DNA from 2 places in the Luteimonas sp. A534 genome. Region 2 is predicted to be linked to the other one. Evidence: predicted binding sites of a transcription regulator. Region 2 holds the regulator's gene; the other holds the start of a gene.

Region 1 (11,086 bases), on a different contig from region 2:
CGGCAATGAAGTGCTGCCGCGCTTCACCCGCCTGCTGGCGACCGACGACACCACCCTGATCTTTCTCGACGACACCGCCCTGGTCTCGCGCCGCGCAGAATCCCTGACGCTCGCCGCCATGGGCCGCTTTTCCGCCAGCCTCGCACACGAGATCCGCAACCCGCTGGCCGCGATCAGCTACGCCACCCAGCTGCTGGAGGAATCGCGCGACATCGGCGACAGCGACCGCCGCCTGCTGCAGATCGTCCACCAGCAGTGCATGCGCACCAACACCATCGTCGAAAGCGTGCTGAGCCTGGCCCGCCGCGAGCGCGCCCAGCCCGAGAACGTGGATCTTGTAGGCCAGGTCCGCGCCTTCATCGCCGACTACCGCCAGACCTGCCCCGAAGACAACGCCGCCCTGCGCCAGGCCGGCCGTCGGCCCGAAGTACCGGCCATGGTCGACCCCCGCCACCTGCAGCAGGTGCTGACCTCCCTGACCAACAATGCCGTGCGCCACGGCCACCAGCCCGGCGAACCCGCGCGGATCACCATCAATGCCGACCTGCTCGACGGCAACCCGGTGATCGAGATCAGCGACCGCGGCCCCGGCATCCCCGACGCCGTCAGCCACCAACTGTTCCGGCCCTTCTTCACCACCTCCGAGCACGGCACCGGCCTGGGCCTGTATATCGCCCACGAACTCTGCCGCGCCAACGATGCCCGCCTCGAATACGTCTCCCTGCCCGGCGGCGGCGCCTGCTTCCGGATCACCCTGCGCGGCGGATCGGTGATGCTGGAGCGGCCATAGTTCCGCTTTTATGGGAGCAACAGCTTTTGCGGGAGCCGCTATAGCGGCGATAGGACCTGGCCGGAATGGGCCAATCGCGGCTATAGCCGCTCCCACAAAAGCAATCCCCCTCCCCCTGTACTTTTTGACACTCGTCACACTAAGTAAAAAAGTGCCAAAATTGGTCACCACGGACCGGCCACCCCAGATCAACCATGACTGAAACCCGCAGCGCCCTCATCGTCGACGACGAACACGACATCCGTGAGCTCCTGGTGCTGACCCTGGGCCGCATGGGGCTGCGCACCGATACCGCCGCCAACCTGGGCGCCGCCCGCGAACTGCTGGCCGCCAACCATTACGACCTCTGCCTGACCGACATGCGCCTGCCCGACGGCTCCGGACTGGAGTTGATCAGCGACATCACCACCCGCTTCCCCGACACCCCCGTGGCGATGATCACCGCCTACGGCAATGTCGAAGCCGCGGTGGAAGCGCTGAAGGCCGGCGCCTTCGACTTCGTCAGCAAGCCGGTGGACATCAACGTGCTGCGCGGCCTTGTGCGCCAGGCGCTGGAACTCAACGCCCGCCGCGCCGCCCAGCCCGAAGAGGCCGGCCGCCTGCTTGGCGGCTCGCCAGCGATGGTCGCCCTGCGCGAAACCATCGCCAAGGTCTCGCGCAGCCAGGCGCCGGTGCACATCAGCGGCGAATCCGGCACCGGCAAGGAACTCGTGGCGCGCACCATCCACGCCCAGGGCGCACGCGCCAACAGCCCCTTCGTGCCGGTCAACTGCGGCGCGATCCCCACCGAACTGATGGAAAGCGAGTTCTTCGGCCACCGCAAGGGCAGCTTCACCGGCGCCCATGCCGACAAGCCCGGCCTGTTCCAGAGCGCCGACGGCGGCACCCTGTTCCTGGACGAAGTGGCCGAGCTGCCGCTGGCGATGCAGGTCAAACTGCTGCGCGCCATCCAGGAAAAGAAGATCCGCCCCGTGGGCGCATCGACCGAGATCGATGTCGACGTGCGCATCCTCTCGGCCACCCACAAAGATCTGAACGCCCTGGTGAATGCCGGCAGCTTCCGGCACGACCTGTACTACCGCATCAACGTGATCGAACTGCACGTGCCGGCGCTGCGCGACCGCGACGGCGACCTGCCGATCCTGTCCGACGCGATCTTCGCGCGGCTGGCGCAGGCGATGCACCGCAGCGCGCCCAAGCTGGGGCCCGAGGCGCTGGCCGCACTGGCGGCGTACGCGTTCCCGGGCAACGTGCGCGAGCTCGAGAACGTGCTGGAGCGCGCGATGGCGCTGGCGGACAGTGACAGCATTACCGCCGCGGACCTGCGCCTGCCGGGTGGGAACAACATCAGTTCGCCGGGGCGGCTGCCGCCGATGCCGGGGAGCGGCGCACAGTCGCCGGGTGCGATGAACCCGCGCGAGACTGCGTCAAGCGCCCTGCCTTCCTATATAGAAGAGATCGAACGCGCCGCCATCCAGCAGGCGCTGCAGGAAAGCCGGTACAACAAGACCAAGGCCGCTGCGGCGCTGGGAATCACGTTCCGGGCGCTGCGTTACAAGCTCAAGAAGCTCGGCATCGACTGAGCCGCCGTTGGCGCCCCCATGGAACATTCCAGCGGCTAAGCTCGGCGCGCCAACTCTTTTGCCGAGCTTGATCATGGAATCCACCGCAACCCGCGATCCGGCCCGCCACAAGGCCGCGCTGGTCCACCTTGCCGCCAGCATCGCCGCGATCGGCGCCGTGTTGGCGGTGCCGGTGTTCTTCTGGTACCCCGGCGCCCTGCTTCCGCTGTCCGGCATCGATCGTCACCTCGTGCTGCTGTTTGCCGCAGTACTGGCGGCCGGCCCTGTGCTCACGTGGCTGGTCTACCGCAGCAGCAAGCGCCGCTTGCGCATGGACATCGCCGTGGTCGTGTTGATCCAGCTGCTGTTCCTGGCGTACGCCATCGCGATGCTGGCGCGCCTGCGTCCCGTCTACCTCGTGGGCATGGGCAACCACATCGAGCTGGTGCGCGCCTTGGACATCGACCCTGCAGACCTTGCACGCACCCCGGAGGCAAAGCGCGCGCTGTCATGGACGGGCCCGATCCTCGTGGGCGCCCTGCCGCCAGGTGGACTGGCCCTGTCCGGTGCCGACGACTATGCGCGACGTCCCGCATACCACATCGACTACGCCCACGTGGGGCCGATGCTGGCGCAGCGCGGCCGCACTCCTGAAGAGCTGATCGCACGCAGCCATGCCCATGCGGAAGCTTTGGGTGTTGCGCTGGCGGCCGTGGATCGCGAGAGCACTGCGATCCGCGTGGTGCCGCTGGTATCGCAAGCTGGCCACGCAGCCATGCTGGTGGACGCCATACATGGGCGGCCACTTCGCCCGGCCGCCGTCAAGATGTGACCAGTTTCGCGATACCGGCTCGACTGCGGCTCGCGCATCTCACGGACGTCCCCAAACCGAATACGCGATACGCGTCACAAGAGAGGCGCAAACACTGACATTCAACGTCACTTCCCGAGGTAAAAAGTGACGTAACGCGTCTCCTAATTCCCGCCAGTGACAGCCGAGACCGTGAATCCGGTTGCACATCTGTTCATCCGGCCCCGGAAGCCACCAACTGGCACGGGTTCTGCATACACTTCACTGCACGTGCGGCGTCGCACGGCAGCATCGGTTCCGGAACCCAAGCCGGCATCGCTGCACGTGAAGTACCCATATCAACTCCTAGGGGATACACCATGAAGATGCAGAAGGGCTTTACCCTCATCGAACTGATGATCGTGGTTGCGATCATTGCCATCCTGGCTGCCATTGCGCTGCCGGCTTACAACGACTACCGCATCCGTTCGGCGGAAGGTGCTTGTCAGGCTGAGGCCAAGGCCTACATGAACTCGGCCGTGGCAGCAGTCCAGTCGGGCATGACCGTCGACGCCCCCCGGAACGTCGCGTGCACCGGGGGTGTTGCGCTGACCTCGGGCGACGTCGAAGGTTCCGCGGCCATCACTTTCAGCCCCGTAGATCCGGGCTCGGCTCCCACCGTTTGTGAAGCCGATAACGCTACCTGCTCGATGACCCCGTCCGTCTAAGTCAACGACTCCATACGGTGCGGAACAAGGCCCCTCAAAAGAGGGGCCTTGTTTTTTTCCCCCCGAAAGAGCAGACACTCCACTGCGGCAGCCAGCACATTTCAAGCACTAGGAATCCCCACCGCCTAGATGGCGCCAGAATTGGCCCGCTACTTGCGTCATTACTTTCGGGGAACTAAACAGGGGACGTCATGTCCAGGACCGCGCGTGGTTTTACGCTAATCGAACTGATGATCGTGATTGCGATCATCGCCATCCTGGCGTCCATCGCCCTGCCGGCCTACAACGACTACCGCATCCGTGCAGCGGAAGGTGCGTGCCAGGCCGAGATGAAGAGCTACGCCAACTTCGCTCTCGCGACCTTGCACATGCAGCAGGAACCGGAGCCCGCTCCCTTGGAAGCCTGCAGCGCGGCGATCACCGCGACCGCGATCGGAGTAGACATCACGGGCACGCCCAGAAACCCCGGCACCCGGATCACCACGTGCGACATGGACACGGGCAACTGCACCGTCGCGCCTTGATGGGGTGACACTCATGCTGATATTCGTTCGAACGCCCCGCAGCAGCCCGCAGGCAGATCATCTGTCACAATCCCGATAGGGGCCCTCGATAGACCGTCCATGAATTCACCGCTTCCCGTCCGGATCCTCCGGCTCGTCCTCGTGCGCTATTTCGCCGCCTCGCTGCTTGCGCTGGTGGTTGACCTCGCCACGCTGTCCGCGTGCCTGCGTCTGCTGGACGTGGGGCTCGCGTGGTCTGCATCCATCGGGTTCGTCGCCGGCGGAATCGTTGCCTATGTGCTGAGCATCCGCTGGGTCTTCCGGGCGCGCACGTTCGCCGATGCACCGGCACTGGAATTTCTGGCCTTCATCGCCATCGGCCTCGCCGGGCTGGGACTCACCCAATTCGTGTTGTGGCTCGGCGTAACACGGCTGGGACTGCTGCCGGAACTGGTCAAACTCGGCGCCGCGGGCGCCACCTTCGCCTTCAACTACCTGGCCAGAAAATCGCTGCTGTTCGCAGCCAGCCCGCGCGGCGCTCCAGTGCAGGAGAAGATGGCTTGAGTGGGCACTCGGTCGTCATCATCGGCGCGGGCCCGGCGGGCCTGACTGCCGCACTGGAACTGCAGGACGCGGGCATCACCGATATCACCATCCTGGAAGCCGACCGGCAGGTTGGCGGCATCTCGCGCACGGTGGAGCACCACGGCAACCGGATCGACATCGGCGGGCACCGGTTCTTCTCGAAGTCCGACTGGGTAATGGACTGGTGGCGCGCGTTGATGCCGGTCGCCGAGCCCTCGGACCCGGCCGCCGCGCGGGAGCTGCGGTACCAGGGCGCCAGTGCCGGCCTGCCGGCGGCTACCGCAAGTGAAAGCGATAACGGCGTGCTGCTTGTCCGCAGCCGGCTGTCGCGTATCTACTTTAACAAGCGCTTCTTCGACTACCCGCTCAAACTTGGCTTGGACAGCCTGCTGAAGCTTGGACCGTGGAAGGTCTTCACCTTCGGCCTGAGCTACGTCCGGGCACACCTGCTCCCGATCCGGCCTGAGGCGTCACTGGAAGACTTCATGGTCAACCGCTTCGGCCGGCGCCTGTACCTGCAGTTCTTCAAGGAATACACCGAGAAGGTGTGGGGCGTACCCTGCAGCGAGATCAGCGCCAGCTGGGGCGCACAGCGCATCAAAAGCCTGTCGATCACTAAGGCCATGGCGCACGCACTGCGCAAGGCCTTGGGCAGGGGCCAACAGGCCGAACAGACCTCGTTGATCGAAAGCTTCCTTTATCCCAAGCACGGCCCCGGCGAGATGTGGGAGACGGCGGCGCGGCGCTTTACCAGGCGCGGCGGAACGCTGCTGATGGGATGCAAGGTAGACCGCGTCGACATCCGCGATGGACAAGTGCGCGCCGTCGGCTATCGGGATAGCGATGGCAACACACACGCTGTCGACTGTACCCATGCCGTCTCCACGATGCCCATCAAGGACCTTGTCGCAGCGTCCGCGGACGCCTGGCCCGCCGAGGTTCGCGACATTGCCGCAGCCCTGTCGTACCGCGACTTCATCACCGTGGGCCTGCTCTATCCGAAGGCGGCCATCCAGCGCCAGCTGGACGACAACTGGATCTATATCCAGGAGCCAGGCGTGAACGTGGGCCGCGTGCAGGTGTTCAACAACTGGAGCCCGTTCATGGTGGCCGACCCGGACATGACATGGCTGGGACTGGAGTTCTTCTGCAGCGAAGGCGACCCGCTGTGGACGCTTCCCGACGCCGACATGAGCGCGCTGGCGCACCGCGAGATGGTCGAGATCGGGCTGGCACGGGCCGACGCCCCGGCTGACACCGTGGTCATCCGCGTACCCAAAGCCTATCCCGGTTACTTCGGCGAGGCCTACGAGCGATTCGATGCGCTGCAGGCCGCGCTGGACGCAGTGCCCAACCTGTTCCTGACCGGACGCAACGGCATGCACCGCTACAACAACCAGGATCACTCGATGCTGACGGCAAGGGAGGCCGCGCGGCAGATCGCGACGGGCGGGGTGGACAAGGCGCGAATCTGGGCGATCAACGTGGACGATGAGTACCACGAGGAGAAGTGATGACCGGCCTGGCGGCCCGGGCGGGCCAGCGGCAAGGCGATCCGGGGTTAACTGAGTCAGGCAGCTGGGGCATAGACTTCGAACCGACGAACGGGGAGTGGCAGGGTGCTTGATTCGAACAGCGGCAGCGGTGCGGCGCACGACGACCGAGTCGCGTGGCGTGGCTGGGCCTGGGCATTGGGCGCATTGGCAACTGCCGCCCAGCTCTACCTGGTCTGGGGCTTCGACTTCTTTCCCACCGTAGATGGCCCGGCCCACGTCCACCTGGCCTATGCCATGTACGAGGCATTACAGGGAGACAGTTTTTACGGCGGCCTCGTCGAACTGAACTCCAGACTCAACCCTAATTTGGCGACGCAGGCGGTACTCGTCGCGTTGATGGCCATTGCACCACCCCTCGTCGCCGAGAAGCTCTGGCTCACGCTCTATTTCGTTTCCTTCGCGTGTGCTTCCGCCTATGCATTGGCAGGGATCAACCGAAAGTCCCTGTGCCTGCTCCCGCTGTTGGTTTTCTGCAGTATCTCTCTTCCCCTTGCATTCGGGTTCTACAACTTCTCCTTAAGCACCGTCATCTTCTTGGCCTGGTTCGGCTACTGGTGGCGCCACCGGACGGAGTTCAACATCCGCGTAGTGCTGATACATGCACTTCTTGCCACGTTTGCGTATGTCATCCATGTCTTCGCGTTTGCTGCGTCTGTACTTGCAATTGCCGTCACCGGCCTAACGGCCATCATCATGCAGATGCAACACGACACCGAAGAAGGCGGCAAAGAGCCACAAGGACGCTGTCGTTCAATCCTGACACATGCTGTGCCGCCTTTACTGGGCAGTATTCCCGGCATAGTTGCCTCGCTGTACTTTCTGTTGGGCCGCTTCGGTTCGGCAACCTCCTCCGGCGCGGCCAACCTTGAGTTCGATGCGCTGCGCAGGATCCAAGCACTCCTCACCGGAACGTCTTTCAGTCCGTACGACGACATTGAGTTCATCGCCGCCGCCGTGTTCGCAGTCGCCCTCGTCGCGACAACTTTGCTCCTCCTACTCAGCGCTTCAAATGTCCGGCGCAGCCTCCCATTCGCCGCATGCTTTCTGGCTTTCCTCACACTCTATCTGGCAATGCCGCAACAATGGATCGTGCGGTGGATGCCCTCGCGTTTTCAGCCACTCGTATTCGTGGTGCTCCTGCTTTGGATTTCCGCTCTCGTCCCGCCAACAATCAAACCACAGCAATGGAAGCTGGCCGGCGCAGCCGGGGTCGCACTGGTCCTCCTTTCGCTGGTTCCGAGGGTCCAGTTATTCTCCGAGCTTAATGGCTACTACCGCGAAATTTCCTCTGCCGCACCCTATATCAAGGAGAGCAGCACGCTGGTGGCGATACGCCTGAACAACCAGGTGTATGGCCAGCCCTTTCCGGCAAAGCTGGACGTACTGATCCAGGCGGGCAGTGGAGTCGCTTCAGAGCGCCATTCCATCGATCTCAAGAATTTCCAGGGGCAAGCGGAAGACCACCCCATCCAGTTCCGCCGGGGTATCGGCGCCGCGGCGTCCTTGGGAGGAGACAGCGCCCTCATCTCCCTGTCCCCGAAGATCGACCTATTGGCATACGAGCAGCAGACCGGACGCTCCATCGACTATGTTCTCGTCCACGGATTCCGCGACTTCCCCATGAATCCTGAGGGGCTAATGAACCTTGATCGCCAGCTGGCAGAAAGCTATCGGCAAATCTTTGTTTCAAAAGGGGGATTCATGCATCTTTATGAGAGAACATCTAGAGATCAGAGCGAAGTAACGAGGTGACAGCGGGCTTTACCCAGCCACGTTAAACCATCAGAAACATCGCTCCTCGCACCGAACCCTCACCAATGCATACGCCTCAATTCCTCAAGCGCCCCCACGATCTAATTGCCGGCGCGTTGCTCGGCATAGTCGTTGTGTTGTTCCTGAAGCGCTATGCAGGTATCAACCACGATGCAGTTCTCTACCTGGGACAGGGACTGGTCCGTCGCTGGCCTGAGATATTCGGCAGTGACTTGACCTTCATTCACGGTGGCGGGCAGGAGCGCTACACGGTTTTCCCTTGGTTGATGGAACAGTCGATCCGCTGGGCACCGCCGGGCGCCGTATTCGCCACCGGCGCCTTGGTGTCCATCCTGCTGTTCGCCGCGGCAAGCTGGTACTGCCTGCATGCACTGCTCCCCGCCGGACAGCGCTACTGGGCTTGGTTGGGGATTGCGGTCCTGCCATCCGCGTACGGCATGAGCAACATGTTCGCCTACAGCGAGCAGTTCGTGACACCACGCCCGTTCGCGGAAGCGTTCTGCCTGGTGGCCATCGGCCTCCTGGCGCGCCAGCATCTGCTTGCCGCGCTTGTGTGCGCGACGGTGGCGGCCGCGTTCCATCCGCTTCAAACCGTCGCCGCCGCCCTGGTCGTATGGCCCTGGCTGGTCATGCAGGACCGGCGATGGCTGCACGCGCTGTGGGCGGTTCTACCCGTCACGGTGCTTGCGATGGCGGGCATCGCGCCATTCGACGGCCTGCTGCACCGCCTTGATCCGGAATGGGTGTCCAACCTGCGCAAGGCGACCAGACAACTTTTTTTGACGTCATGGCGCAGCGCGGACCTCAACCTCCTCGCCTTTGATGCGCTTCTGCTGGCCTACGCGTGGCGGGGCCTTGATATGCCGTTTGCTAGATGGTGCGCGGCGGCGCTGGCTGGCCTTGGGCTTGGCATGCTGGCAAACCTGGCCTTGGTCGACGGCCTGCAGCTAGTATTGCCTGCCCAGTTGCAGCTGTGGCGGGTGCACTGGCTCGCGCACTGGTTTGCCATGGGCGCAGTCGTACTGCTGTTGGTCCGGGACCTGGGTGCGCGCGACGTGTCCCGCGCGCTGCTGCTCATGCTGACCGTCTTGCTGGTCCGGTCGATGGCCTCTTGGAGCTGGCCCTTGCTGGCCATTTTGTATGCCGCGTGGCCGGTGGCGCTTGCCGGCCGGGAACGGCTGCGGAGACCGCTGGCCGTCTTGTTCGGCTTGGCTATCGCCGCCCTCTTCGCGATCTACCTGAGCTCGGAGCTGGCCGTCTTCCGGGCCGCGCACTACCGATTCGATCTGTACGCGTTCGATCGCAGGGTCGTTCTCTTTCCCGTGATCGGCCTGGGCCTGCCCGCGCTGGCGGTGCTGGCATGGAAGCGCTTGCCGGCTTCCTGGCGGACGATCTCGATCGTGTTCCTGCTGCTGCCCCTGGTCGTGCTGGCGGCCACGCGATGGGATGCGCGCTCGCCGGTCAACCTCGCGCTGGAGCAATCCGCCTTCCAGAGCGACGTGTTCGGCGTCGACATCCCCGAAGACGCGCAGGTCTATTGGGGTCAGCACACGTTGACCGGGCCATGGCTGGTGCTACGCCGCGCAAGTTATTTCAGCCCTCACCAAGTCTCCGGGCAGGTCTTCAATCGTGCGCTCTCCGTCGATGCCAACGTGCGGGTCGAACGAATGCGCACCCTGATTGAAATGGACCTGGGCTGCGAGATCTGGAGCGCCTCCAACGAAGCGCCCTGCCATATCGGCGACGAGGGGATGAGGCGCGCCTGCAGCCCCGGACCAGAACCAGTGCCGGATTACCTGGTGCTCGTGTACCGCCAGCCGCAGCGTTCGCTCGGCTCGTGGACGATCATGGACCCCGTGACCCAAGAGCCGGCCACGACCTACCACCTCTATCGCTGCGCGGACGTCATGGAAGACCTGCAGGAGGTGAACAATGTCCCGGCTTCCAGCTGACGCATCCGCCGGCGTCCGCCCGCGGGCCATCGACACCATCGCTGGCGCGATGCTGGGGCTGGCGATGCTGCTGTTGCTGCATCGGAACTGGGGCATAGACCACGATGCGGCGCTTTACCTTGGCCAAGGATTGCTGCTGCGCTGGCCGGAGATCTTTGGCAACGACCTGTTCTTCCTGCACGGCGGACAGGGCCGCTATACGGTGTTTCCTTGGCTGCTGGCCCAGACCTTCGATTCGATCGATCCGGCCCGACTGTTCCTCTGGGGCGGGCTTGCGGGGCTGCTGCTGTTCGCGGCTACGGCTTGGCATTGCCTGTCCGCGCTGCTGCCGCCGGCACAGCGGTACTGGGCATGGCTGGGCGTGCTGTGTCTGCCGTCGATGTACGGGGTCACGGCGATCTTCAGCTATGCCGAGCCCTTCCTGACGGCGCGTCCGGTCGCCGAGGCCTTGTGCCTGCTGTGCATCGGTTTCCTGGCACGCGGGCGCGTAGCCATCGCACTCGCCTGCCTGGCGCTGGCCGGACTGCTGCATCCGCTTCAGGCAATCGCCGCGGCGTTGGTGGTCTGGCCATGGCTGGTGATGCAGGACAGGCGGTGGATACACGCCGCCTGGGCCGCAATTCCTTTGATTCTCCTCGCGTTCGCGGGCGTCGAGCCCTTCGACGGCCTGGTCAGGCGGATCGATCCCGTCTGGCTGTCCGAACTGCGCACGTTCAATGGGCAGTTGTTCCTGACGGGGTGGAGCGGCAGGAACCTCCTGTTGCTGCTATTCGATGCCCTTGTCCTCGGCTATGCGTGGCGCAGTCTCAAGGGACCGTTCGGAGGCTGGTGCGCGGCGGCACTGGCC
Region 2 (11,086 bases):
GCCATCGCGGTTGTCGTGGGTGCCGCCGCCGAAATAATCCGGGTCGTAGAGCAGGCCGTCGATGCCGGTCAGGCGCTCCACCAGTCCAAGGAATGCCGGCGACTGGATGCAGTCGTCGAGCGCGGCGTAGGCGTCGCCGAGCGCGCGGATGCGCTCGACCGTGGACTTGCCCGCGGCGACCCCGTCTTCGTTGATGGCATTGCCGCGTTCGAAGGCCGGGAACCGGGCCATCAGCGCATCCGCGAAACCCGGGACGAGGAAGTCCTCGATCACGCAGTGGCGGAACGGCTGCGCGGCGAGGAAGCCCTCGCGGATCGCGTCCGCGCCGGCGACGACCCGCGGCGCGACGATGGCGTGCAGCGCGCCGACGGAAGCGGGGTCCGTGCTCATGCCGCGGCCGCCGCCACGCTTGCCAGCCAGCGTTCGATGCCGGCCCGGTCGCGCGCGCGCAGCAGGGCCGGGGCGCGCTTTCGAAGCGCGGACAGATCGTGCGCGCGAAGTTCGCGGCGCACCTCGAGCAGGGTGCCGGGATGCACGCTGAATTCCTCCAGCCCGAGCGCGAGCAGCAGCGGCGTGAACAACGGATCGCCGGCCATCTCGCCACAGACCGCCGCCGGCCGGCCGTTCGCCTGGGCGGTCGCGAGCACTTGGTGCAGCAGCTGCACGACCGCCGGGTGCATCGGGCTGTGCAGTTCCTGCAGGGCATCGTTGCCGCGGTCGGCGGCGAGCAGGTACTGCACCAGGTCGTTGGTGCCGATGGAAATGAAGTCGACCAGGTCGATCAGCGCCGGCAGGGCGATGGCCGCGGCCGGCACCTCGATCATGGCCCCCAGTGCGATCCCGTCGGCGACCACGTGGCCTTCGCTACGGAGCTTCGCGGCGGCCTGACGCAGCAGCCGGCGCGTGGCCACCAGGTCCTCGCGACGCGCGACCATCGGCAGCAGGATCCGCAGCGGCCCGTAGCCCGACGCACGCAGGATCGCGCGCAGCTGGGTGGTGAACACGCCGCGCTGGCGCAGCGCCAGGCGCACGCCGCGCACGCCCAGTGCCGGGTTGGGCTCATCGGGCAGCGCGAGTCCGCTGCCGTCGGCCTTGTCGGCACCGACGTCCAGGGTGCGGATGGTGGCGATGCGCCCCGTCATGCCCAGCACGAGATCGCGGTAGGCGACGAACTGCTCTTCTTCCGACGGCAATTCGTCGCGCTGCAGGAACAGGAATTCGGTGCGGTACAGGCCGACGCCGGCCGCGCCCAGGGCGTGGGCCTCGGCCACGTCCTCCCGCGATTCGGCGTTGGCGTACAGGCGGATGTCGACGCCGTCGAGCGTGCGCGACGGTTCGCGGCGCAGGCGGTGCAGCTGGCGCCGCTCGCGCTTGCCCTCGCGCACGCGCTCGCGGTGTGCGCGCAGGTCGTCGGCGCCGGGATCCACGATCACCAGCCCCGTGCTGCCGTCGATCATCAGCACGTCGCCGTCGTTCACCTGTGCCAGTGCCTGCGCGGCCCCCACCACCAGCGGCAGGTGCAGGCTGCGCGCGAGGATCGCGCTGTGCGCGAGCATGCTGCCGCCCGCGGTCACGACGCCGAGCACGCCGCGGGCATGAAGCCGCGCGACCTCGGACGGAGCCAGCGCGTCGGCGACGATGATCTCGCCCGCAATGCCGACCACCTGGGCATCGTGGCGGTGCAGGGCGGCGTGGATGCGACCGATGACGTGGTCGATGTCCTCGACGCGGCTGCGGAAATAGGGGTCGTCCATGCTTTCGAACACGGTTGCGAGCCGGTTGCGCTGCAGGCGCAGCGCGTAGTCGGCAGCGTAGCGTTCCCTGGAGATCAGGCCATCAAGCCCCTGCAGCAGTTCGGGATCGTCGAGCAGCAGGGCATGCAGGTCGAGGAACTCACCGACTTCGCCGGCCAGTGCGCCGTGCAGGCGCGAGCGCAGGTCGCGCAGCTCCGCGCGCACCATGCCGATGGCCTCGTGCAGTCGCGCGATCTCGGCCGGAACGGCTGCGCGTGCGATGCGCTCCTCCGCGACCTCCAGCGCATGCGGCTGGCGCACGCGCGCCCGGCCGAGGGCATTGCCCCGCGATGCGCCCTGGCCGGGGAACACCTGGCGCATCAGCTGTCCTCGTCGAATCGTCGCTCGAACAGCGCGCACACGGCGTCGGCGGCCGCGGCCTCGTCGGCGCCCTCGACCCGCAGCGTGACCGCGGTACCGGTGCCCGCGGCGAGCAGCATCACACCCATGATGCTCTTGGCGTTGACCTCGCGGCCCTTGGCGGTGAGGGTCGCGTTGACGTCATAGCCCGACAGCAGCTGCACCAGCCGCGCGGTGGCGCGCGCGTGCAGCCCGAGCCGGTTGGACACGGTGAGTTCGCGTTCGATCATGGCCGGCCTGCCTCATGCGTCATCGTGCAGCACTCCATTGCGCGCGCCGGCGGCGGCCACCGCGGGCAGTTCATCGAGCGGCAGCTCGGGATAGTTGAGCACCCGCAGCAGCATGGGCAGGCTGAGCGCGGACACGCGGCGCACGGGGGTGCCCAGGTGCGCCAGGCGCGAGGCGATGTTGGCCGGGGTGGCACCGTAGAGGTCGGTCAGCAGCAGGACCCCGTCGCCGCTGTCGGCGCGCCGCAGCGCCGCACTCGCGGCCGGCAGCACGGCGTCCGGATCGGCGTCGAAGGACACCTCGAAGACCTCCACCGCCAGCGGCAGCGGACCCAGCAGGCGGCCCGCCACCGCCGCCAGCGCGGTGCCGATGCCAAGGTGTGTCACGAGGAGGATGCCGGCGGCCATCGCTACAAATTAGCAGAGCGGCGCGACCCTCAGGAAGCGCCGGCTGCGCGGGGCGCCGTTGCGGGGCTCAGTCGAGCTCGCGGTGGTGGGTGGCGACTTCGCTCCAGCCCTGCTGGCGGGCGTGCGCCGCCGCGGCCTCGGCGAGGAATACGGAGCGGTGCCGGCCGCCGGTGCAGCCGAAGGCCACGGTGACATAGCTGCGCGTGGACGAGTGCATGCGCGGCAGCCAGGCGTCCAGGAAGGCATTGACCTGCTGCAGGAACTCGGTGACATCGGCCTCCTTCGCGAAATACTCGCGCACCGGTGGGTCGCGTCCCGACAGCGGCCGCAGGCGCGCATCCCAGTGCGGGTTGGGCAACGCCCGCGCATCGAACACGAAGTCCGCGTCCGGCGGCACGCCGCGGCGGTAGGCAAAGGACTCGAACAGCAGCGACAGCGACGAGTCCATGCTCAGCCCGAGGTCGGTCAGCACCCGGCGCCGCAGCTGGTGCACGTTGAGTTCGCTGGTGTCGATGATGACGTCGGCCAGCGAACTCAGTGGCCGGAGCACCTGGCGCTCCAGCGCGATCGCGTCCGACAGTGCCAGCCCCAGGCGGGTGAGCGGATGCCGGCGGCGGGTGTCGGCATAGCGCTTGAGCAGCACGGCGTCGGCGGTGTCGAAGAAGACCAGCTTGGGGTCGAAGCCCATCGCGCCGACGGCGGACAGCCATTCCGGGATGTTGGCGAGGTCGCCGCGGCTGCGCACGTCGATGCCCACCGCGAGCTTCTGCGACGCCCGTTCGGGATGGGTGGCGCTGCGCACGAAATCGGGCAGCAGTTCGGCCGGGAGGTTGTCGACGCAGTAGAAGTCGAGGTCCTCGAAGGTGTTCAGGGCGACGGTCTTGCCGCTCCCGGACATGCCGCTGACGATGATCAGCGAATTGCCGGCGGCGTTCATGGCGTGCTTCTCAACGGCGTGCTTCTCAACGGTGTGCTCCTCACTGTGTGCTCCGTTCCAGGAAGTGCGAATGGCGGGCGAGGAAGGCCGCGGCGGGATCCACGCCCTTGGAGCGCAGCACGTGCACGCGGGTGGCGGCCTCGGTGAGGACCGCCAGGTTGCGCCCCGGCATCACCGGCAGCGTGATCATCGGTACGTCGAGGTCGAGCACGCGCCGCGAGCCGAGGTCACCGGTGAGCCGGACCATGCCGCTGGGGTCGCGCGCATCATGGGCGCTGTCCGGCCGCGCGAGGTGGACGACCAGGCGCAGGTACTTGTTCCGCTTCACCGCGGTATCGCCGAACATCTCGCGGATGTTGAGCACGCCCAGGCCGCGCAGTTCGAGCAGGTCCTGCAGCAGCTCCGGGCAGGTGCCGTCGAGCACGTCGGGCGCGAGCTGCGCGAACTCCGGCGCGTCGTCGGCAACCAGGCGGTGGCCTCGGGTGACCAGTTCCAGCGCGAGCTCGCTCTTGCCGGTCCCGGACTCGCCGGTGATCAGCACGCCGATGGAATAGATCTCCATGAACACGCCGTGCAGCGTGACCCGGGGTGCAAGCGCGCCGGCGAGGTGGTACTGCAGGACGTTGTAGAGCTCATGGCCGCGGCGTTGCGACGCCCAGAGCGCGATGCCCGATTCCTCGGCCATCTTGACCAGGTCCTCGGGGCAGGGCTGGCCCTTGTTGACCACCAGCGCCAACGGGCTGAACTGCAGGATCTTCTCCAGCGTTTCCCAGCGCTGCCGCGGCTCCAGCCCATCCAGCCAGGCGAGCTCTTCGCCGCCGAGGATCTGCACCTTGTTGGGATAGATGATGTTGAGGTAGCCGGCCAGCGACGGCCGTCGCGATACGGCGTCGACCGATTCCAGCTGCCGCGACGCGCCGGCCTGGCCGGCCAGCCAGCGCAGCTCCAACCGGTCCTTGAGCTGGTCGAACAATCCCTGTGCGGTGACGACCGCCCTCATCCCGACCCTGTCCGCCGGGGGGCGTCGTTCTGCAGCAGCAGGGCGCGCAGCGCGGCGATGTCGGGTGCGCCGCGCACCGACTCCCGGAAACCGGCGTCGGCGAAGCGGCCTGCGAGTTCGGAGAGGGTGTCGAGGTGCTGCTGCTGGGCGTGGTCGCCCGGAACCGCCATCGCGAAGACCAAGTCCACGGGCTCGCCGTCACGGGCGTCGAAATCCACCGGATTGGCCAGCCGGAGGAAGGCCGCCATCGGCTCGCGGCAGCCATCGCTGCGGCAGTGCGGAATCGCTACGCCGCGGCCGATGCCGGTGCTGCCGACCGCTTCGCGCCGGCGCAGGCCATCCGCGATCGCCGGGGTCAGCGCCGGCGAGCCGCCGCCCAGCAGGCGGGCGGCGACATCCAGCACCTGGTCACGGTTACCGGGTTCCACCACTTGCACGATGCGGCCGGCGGTGAGCAGGTCGGTGTAAGGCATCCCCCGGGCCTTCGATCGCCGGCTTCAGCCGAACTCGCCGTCGCGCACCGGATTCCCGCCGCGACGGTGCTGGTCGATCATCTTCTTCTTTTCCTTGACCAGCATGCGGTCGAGCTTGTCGGCGAGGAGGTCGATGGCGGCATACATGTCGGCCGCGCGGGCGTCGGCGTGGAGAGGTTTGCCGGCGACGATGACCGTGGCTTCGGCGCGATGGTCGGGCTTGTCGATGCTGAGCTGGGTGCGGACCTGCAGCGGTGGATCGTAGAGGCGCGACAGCCTGCCAAGCTTGGTTTCAACGTAGTCGCGCAGGGCCGGGGTGACGTCCATCTGCTGGCCGTGGGTCTCGATGAGCATCGCAACCTCCTTTCTCCGTGGGGACCACAGCATCGCGCATGGCGGCGCGGTGGTTGTCACGGACAGGTTAACCCAGCCCCCCGGGGGCGGGAAGCGGCCACACGGAGTTCAGGCGATGCGCACGCGTTCGTGCGATGACGGGATGTTCAGTGCTTCGCGATACTTGGCGACGGTGCGTCGTGCCACAGGGACACCGCTGTCCTTGAGCCGGTCCGCCAGGCGCGCGTCGGACAGCGGCTTGCGCGGGTCCTCGGCTTCGACCAGGCGGCGGATCATGTCCTGGATGGCGATGCTGGAGGCCTCGCCGCCGCCACCGGTGTCGATGCCCGAAGCGAAGAAGGCACGAAGGGGAATGGTGCCCCGCGGCGTGTGCACGTACTTGCGCGACACCGCCCGGGAGACGGTGGATTCGTGCATGCCGATCTGCGCGGCGACTTCGCGCAGCGTCAACGGGCGCAGTGCCTGGCCGCCGAACTCGAGGAAGCCCGACTGCTCCCGCACCAGGCAACGGACCACCTTGAGCAGGGTTTCGCCACGGGCCTCGATGTTCTTCAGCAGCCAGCGCGCCTCCTGCAGGCGGCCGCGCAGGTAGCCTGCATCGGTGCCTGCGGTGTGCTGCAGCATCTGCTCGTAACCGCGGTGGATGGTCAGGCGGGAATGGCGGCCGCCCGCCAGCGTGACCCGCCAGACGCCGTTGTGGCGCGCGATGCTGCAGTCGGGAACCACGTAGGTGTCGTGTGGCATGCCCCCGATGCCGGCGCCCGGGCGCGGGTCGAGGCCGCGGATCAACTGCAGCGCGGCGACCGCATCCTCCCTGCTGCAGCCCAGCGCCTCGGCGACGCCATCGGTGCCCAGCTTGGCCAGGCGCTCGATCAGCGTCGCCACCGCGCGGCGGGCGACGTCGCGGCCGGGAGTGTCTTCGGGCAGGGTGTCGAGCTGCAGCAGCAGGCACTCGCCGAGGTCGCGTGCACCCACGCCGGTCGGGTCCAGGCGCTGCACCGTGCGCAGCACCGCCGCGATCTCGTCCTCGTTGCAGCGAAGCTCCGGTGCCAGTGCCTCGGCGATCGCGGACAGCGGTTCGCGCAGGTAGCCGTCATCGTCGATGGCGTCGACCAGCGCCACGCCGATGGCGAGCTCGCGTGGCGACAGGTGGCTGAGGTTGAGCTGCCAGAGGAGGTGGTCGCGCAGGGTCTCGGACTGGGCGATGCGCTCGGAGGCGTCGCCGTCCTGGTCGTCGCCGCCACCACTGCCGCCACCGCTACCGTAGCTTTCGTCCCAGGCGACGTCGCGGTCGTCGTCCCAGGCGTCCTGGGCGGCATCGTCGTTTCCGTCTGCGCGGGCGTCGTCGCCGTGGGATCCGGAGGCCTCATCCGCAGACGACGGCGGAGCCGTTTCGTCCCATTCCAGCAGCGGATTGCTCTCGACCGCCTCGGTGATCTCGAGCTCTAGCTCGGGCATCGAAAGCTGCAGGAGATGCAGGGCCTGGCGCAGCTGCGGCGTCAGTACCAGGTGCTGTCCCAGCGATGTCTGCAGGCGAGGTTTCACGGTGTCCCCGATCAGGCGGGGGCGCCCGCCGGCTTACAGCCGGAAGGAATCCCCCAGGTAGACCCGGCGCACGTCCGGGTCGGCCAGCAGCGCGTCCGGAGCCCCCTGCGCGAGCACGCTGCCTTCATTGAGGATATACGCGCGGTCGCAAATGCCCAAGGTCTCGCGGACGTTGTGGTCGGTGATGAGTACGCCGATGCCCCGGTTCTTGAGGTGGCGGACGATGCGCTGGATCTCGCCGACGGAGATCGGGTCGACGCCGGCGAAGGGTTCGTCGAGCAGGATCAGGCGTGGCCGGGCCGCCAGCGCACGTGCGATCTCGACCCTGCGGCGCTCACCGCCCGACAGGCTGGCGCCGTTCTGGCCGGCGACGTGGGTCACCTGCAGTTCGTCCATCAGCGACTCGAGTTCGTCCTCGCGGCCCTTGCGGTCGAGGTCCTTGCGCAGTTCGAGCACCAGCTTGATGTTGTCGGCCACCGACAGCTTGCGGAACACCGAGGGTTCCTGCGGCAGGTAGCCCACGCCCAGGCGGGCGCGGCGGTACATGGGTTCGCCGGTGATGTCGCGGCCGTCAAGGACGATGCGCCCGGCATCGGCCGGCACCAGGCCGACGATCATGTAGAAGCAGGTGGTCTTGCCGGCGCCGTTGGGGCCGAGCAGGCCGACGACCTCGCCGGCGTCGAGCGTCAGCCCGAATTCGCGCACGACTTCGCGCTGGCGGTAGCGCTTGCGCAGGCCTTCGGCGACCAGCATCAGTTGCCGCCCTGGTCGGCCTTGGCGCCCTTGGGAAGGATGCGGGTGCGGACCTGGCCGCCTTCCTCGCCGCCGCCCTGGACCCGCCCGGTCCGCATGTTGTAAACGATGCGCCCGCCGCCCATGGTGCCGCGGCCGGGCTGGTTGATCTCGACGTTGCCGGTGAAGACCACGGTCTCGGTCTGCAGGTCGTAGTCGACGTTGCTGGCGGTGGCATCGATCGAGCCGCCGCCGTCGAGGTCCTGCTTCAGGCGCACGGGCGCCCCGGTAAGGATGACCTTCTGGATGTCGCCGCCGCCGCGGCGCACGTCGGCCTTGGCGGCGCGCACGTCCAGCGTGCCCTGCACGATGCGCACGTTGCCGGTGAAGACGCAGGGGCCGCCGTCGTCGCCCACCGAACAGTCGTTGCTGTTGGAGGTGAGGTCCATCGGCTGGTTGCGATCGGTCGATTTCGCCCAGGCGGGCGCCACGGCGACGGCTGCGGCCAGTGCCAGGAACGTCGTGAGGCTAACGGCGCGTGGGGACATAAGTGGTGTGGACCTTGGAGGTGAGCTGGAAGCGCTTGTCGGCCAGGTCGACTTCCATGCCGGTGCCGCGCATTGTAGTGCCGGGCTGGGTGATGGTCACGGCGAGGTCGCTGCTGGCGCGGCGCTGGCGGGGCAGGACTTCGAGGGCCTCGGTGTCCAGGCGCATCGCGCGGTCGCCAGCCGGGTCGGAGAGGGCGACGACCTGGCCCTCCAGGCGCATCCGTTCGCTGTCGGCGCTGATCCAGCCGGTGGCGGCACGCAGGTCCCAGTACAGCTCGCCGCCGTCTTCGGGAAGCAGGAACAGCGGCTCGCGGAGGGACATGGTTTCGTCCACCGGGTCGCGGTGCAGGTGCGGCGCGCGCAGGGTGAACGCCTCGTTGCCGTCGTTGTCGAGCGAGACCAGCTCGAAATCCTCCAGCACGTAATCGGAACGGTCGCTCGCACCTGCGGCCGCGGGGGCTTCCGCGCGCTGTCGCCAGGCCGACCAGCCGCTGGCGATCGCGGCCACCAGCAGCACGATGATCAGGGCGCCGCGCCAGTTCACTGGCCTGCCCCCGCGGCATCGCCACCGGCGCCGGCGTCGCCACGGGCGGCCAGCAGCAGCTCGCAGAACTCGCGCGCCGCGCCTTCGCCGCCACGGTGCGCGGATTGCCAGTGCACGTGGCCGAGGATCGCCGGCTGCGCATCGGCAGGCGCGGCTGCCAGGCCGGCGGCGGACAGCACCGCCAGATCGGTGAGGTCGTCGCCCATGAAGGCGACCTCGTCGGCGGCCAGGCCCATGCGCGTGCGCAGGCCTTCGACGCAGGCGAGCTTGTCCTTGATGCCGGTGTGGGCTTCGACGCCGAGGTCGCGGGCGCGGATCTCGGCCGCCGCGCTGGAACGCGCGGTCACGAACACCACCGCGATGCCGGCGCGGAGCAGCAGCGACAGGCCAAGGCCGTCGTGGACGTGGAAGGCCTTGGTCTCGGTGCCATCGGCCGCGATGTACAGGCGTCCGTCGGTCAGGGTGCCATCGACGTCGAAACACGCCAGGCGGATGCGCGCGGCGCGTGCGAGCAATTCGGTGGACGGAGCGGGGCGGCTGTGGGCAGGCATGAACACGTGATCACACCACGCGTGCACGCAACAGGTCGTGAATATTCAGGGCGCCGGCCACGCGGCCGTCGTCCTCCACGACCACCAGGCCACCGATCTTGTGCGCCTCCATCAGCTGCGCGGCTTCCGCTGCCAGCGCGTCGGGGCCGATGGTGCGCGGGCTGCGCGTCATCACTTCGGAGATGGGCGTGGTGCGCACGTCGATGCCGGCATCGAGGCTGCGGCGCAGGTCGCCGTCGGTGTACAGGCCAAGCAGGCGGCCGTCGTCGTCGACCACCGCGGTCATGCCCAGCATCTTGCGGCTGATTTCGGCCAGCGCTTCGCTGACGGTGGCGTGCGCGGGCACGCAGGGCACGGCATCGCCGGTGTGCATGACATCGGCGATGTGCAGCAGCAGGCGGCGGCCGAGCGCGCCGGCGGGGTGCGAGCGCGCGAAGTCGTCGGCGGTGAAGCCGCGGGCCTCGAGCAGGGCCACGGCCAGTGCGTCGCCCATGGCCAGCGAGGCGGTGGTGCTCGACGTCGGCGCCAGGTGCAGCGGGCAGGCCTCTTCGGGCACGCTGACGTCCAGGTGCACGGCGGCGGCGCTGGCCAGCGTCGAGCCGACGCGTCCGGTCAGGGACACCAGCGGGTTGCCCTGGCGCTTGAGCACCGGGAGCAGCTGCAGCACTTCGTCGGATTCGCCGGAGTACGAGAGCGCCAGCACGACGTCGGCGTCGGTAACCATGCCCAGGTCGCCGTGGCCGGCTTCGCCGGGGTGGACGTAGAACGCGGGCGTGCCGGTGGACGCGAAGGTGGCGGCGATCTTGCGGGCCACGTGGCCGGACTTGCCCATGCCGGTGCAGACCACGCGTCCGCGGCAGGCGAGCAGCAGGGCGCAGGCGCGGGAAAAGTCGCCGTCGATGCGGGCGGCCACGGCGGCCAGGCCCCGGCCCTCGATCTCGAATACACGGCGGCCGCTGGCCGCGAAATCGTGCGCGCCGACGGCGCTGGCTGGCTGGTGGCTGCTGCCGGACATTTCCGGGCCGGACCCTTTTTTTGTTAGGCTAACCCGTTCATCTTACGCGGATTGTCCCGTGGCCTGCGCGCCTTTGCGCCGGCGCTGGACGGCCGCTCATTTGCCCTTCATTACGGGAAGAACCCCTTGGACGCAGACACCATCCGCAAACTCATCGAGCAGGGCCTGCCGGGCGCCGATGTCGATGTTCGTGGCGACGACGGCGTGCATTTCGAGGCGCTGGTGGTGCACCCGGATTTCGGCGGTCGCCTGCCGCTGGCCCGCCATCGCATGGTCTACGCCACCCTGGGCGCGCTGATGGGCAACGAGATCCACGCCCTGGCCCTGCGGACGCAGACCCCCGACGAGCACCGGTCCGCCTGATGCAGAAGATCTTGGTGAGTGGCGGAGTGCCCCTGGAGGGTGAGATCCGCGTGTCCGGCGCCAAGAACGCCGTGCTTCCGATCCTGTGCGCGACCCTGCTGGCCGACGAGCCGGTGGAGATCGGCAACGTCCCGCACCTGCATGACGTGGTCACCACCGCGCGCGTCCTCGACGGACTCGGCGCGGGCGTCACCCATGACGCCGACGGCAGCCACGTGGTGGTGGATCCCCGCGGC

Evidence for each region. Region 2 encodes sigma-54, which starts transcription at its own class of promoters, with help from an activator protein. Its sites were predicted from a motif close to TGGCACGNGCNTTGC; they were not measured.
Region 1: the regulator sigma-54 is predicted to act here: its motif matches at 3,403-3,417, upstream of ACW5F0_RS05765 (prepilin-type N-terminal cleavage/methylation domain-containing protein).

Annotation. Positions count from the first base shown of each region.
Region 1 is NZ_JBSVRR010000002.1:233,542-244,627, forward strand. It holds gene ACW5F0_RS05750 (sensor histidine kinase) at 1-790, shown strand, start outside; gene ACW5F0_RS05755 (sigma 54-interacting transcriptional regulator) at 985-2,373, shown strand; gene ACW5F0_RS05760 (hypothetical protein) at 2,447-3,184, shown strand; gene ACW5F0_RS05765 (prepilin-type N-terminal cleavage/methylation domain-containing protein) at 3,523-3,870, shown strand; partial or broken gene ACW5F0_RS05770 (prepilin-type N-terminal cleavage/methylation domain-containing protein) at 4,062-4,173, shown strand; gene ACW5F0_RS05775 (GtrA family protein) at 4,494-4,937, shown strand; gene ACW5F0_RS05780 (NAD(P)/FAD-dependent oxidoreductase) at 4,934-6,472, shown strand; gene ACW5F0_RS05785 (hypothetical protein) at 6,578-8,266, shown strand; gene ACW5F0_RS05790 (hypothetical protein) at 8,332-10,239, shown strand; gene ACW5F0_RS05795 (hypothetical protein) at 10,220-11,086, shown strand, end outside.
Region 2 is NZ_JBSVRR010000003.1:395,566-406,651, forward strand. It holds gene ACW5F0_RS10025 (2OG-Fe(II) oxygenase) at 1-390, opposite strand, end outside; gene ptsP (phosphoenolpyruvate--protein phosphotransferase) at 387-2,114, opposite strand; gene ACW5F0_RS10035 (HPr family phosphocarrier protein) at 2,114-2,383, opposite strand; gene ACW5F0_RS10040 (PTS sugar transporter subunit IIA) at 2,396-2,788, opposite strand; gene rapZ (RNase adapter RapZ) at 2,856-3,725, opposite strand; gene hprK (HPr(Ser) kinase/phosphatase) at 3,766-4,725, opposite strand; gene ACW5F0_RS10055 (PTS sugar transporter subunit IIA) at 4,722-5,198, opposite strand; gene hpf (ribosome hibernation-promoting factor, HPF/YfiA family) at 5,223-5,552, opposite strand; gene ACW5F0_RS10065 (RNA polymerase factor sigma-54) at 5,661-7,097, opposite strand; gene lptB (LPS export ABC transporter ATP-binding protein) at 7,131-7,850, opposite strand; gene lptA (lipopolysaccharide transport periplasmic protein LptA) at 7,850-8,377, opposite strand; gene lptC (LPS export ABC transporter periplasmic protein LptC) at 8,358-8,921, opposite strand; gene ACW5F0_RS10085 (KdsC family phosphatase) at 8,918-9,472, opposite strand; gene ACW5F0_RS10090 (KpsF/GutQ family sugar-phosphate isomerase) at 9,483-10,487, opposite strand; gene ACW5F0_RS10095 (BolA family protein) at 10,614-10,850, shown strand; gene murA (UDP-N-acetylglucosamine 1-carboxyvinyltransferase) at 10,850-11,086, shown strand, end outside.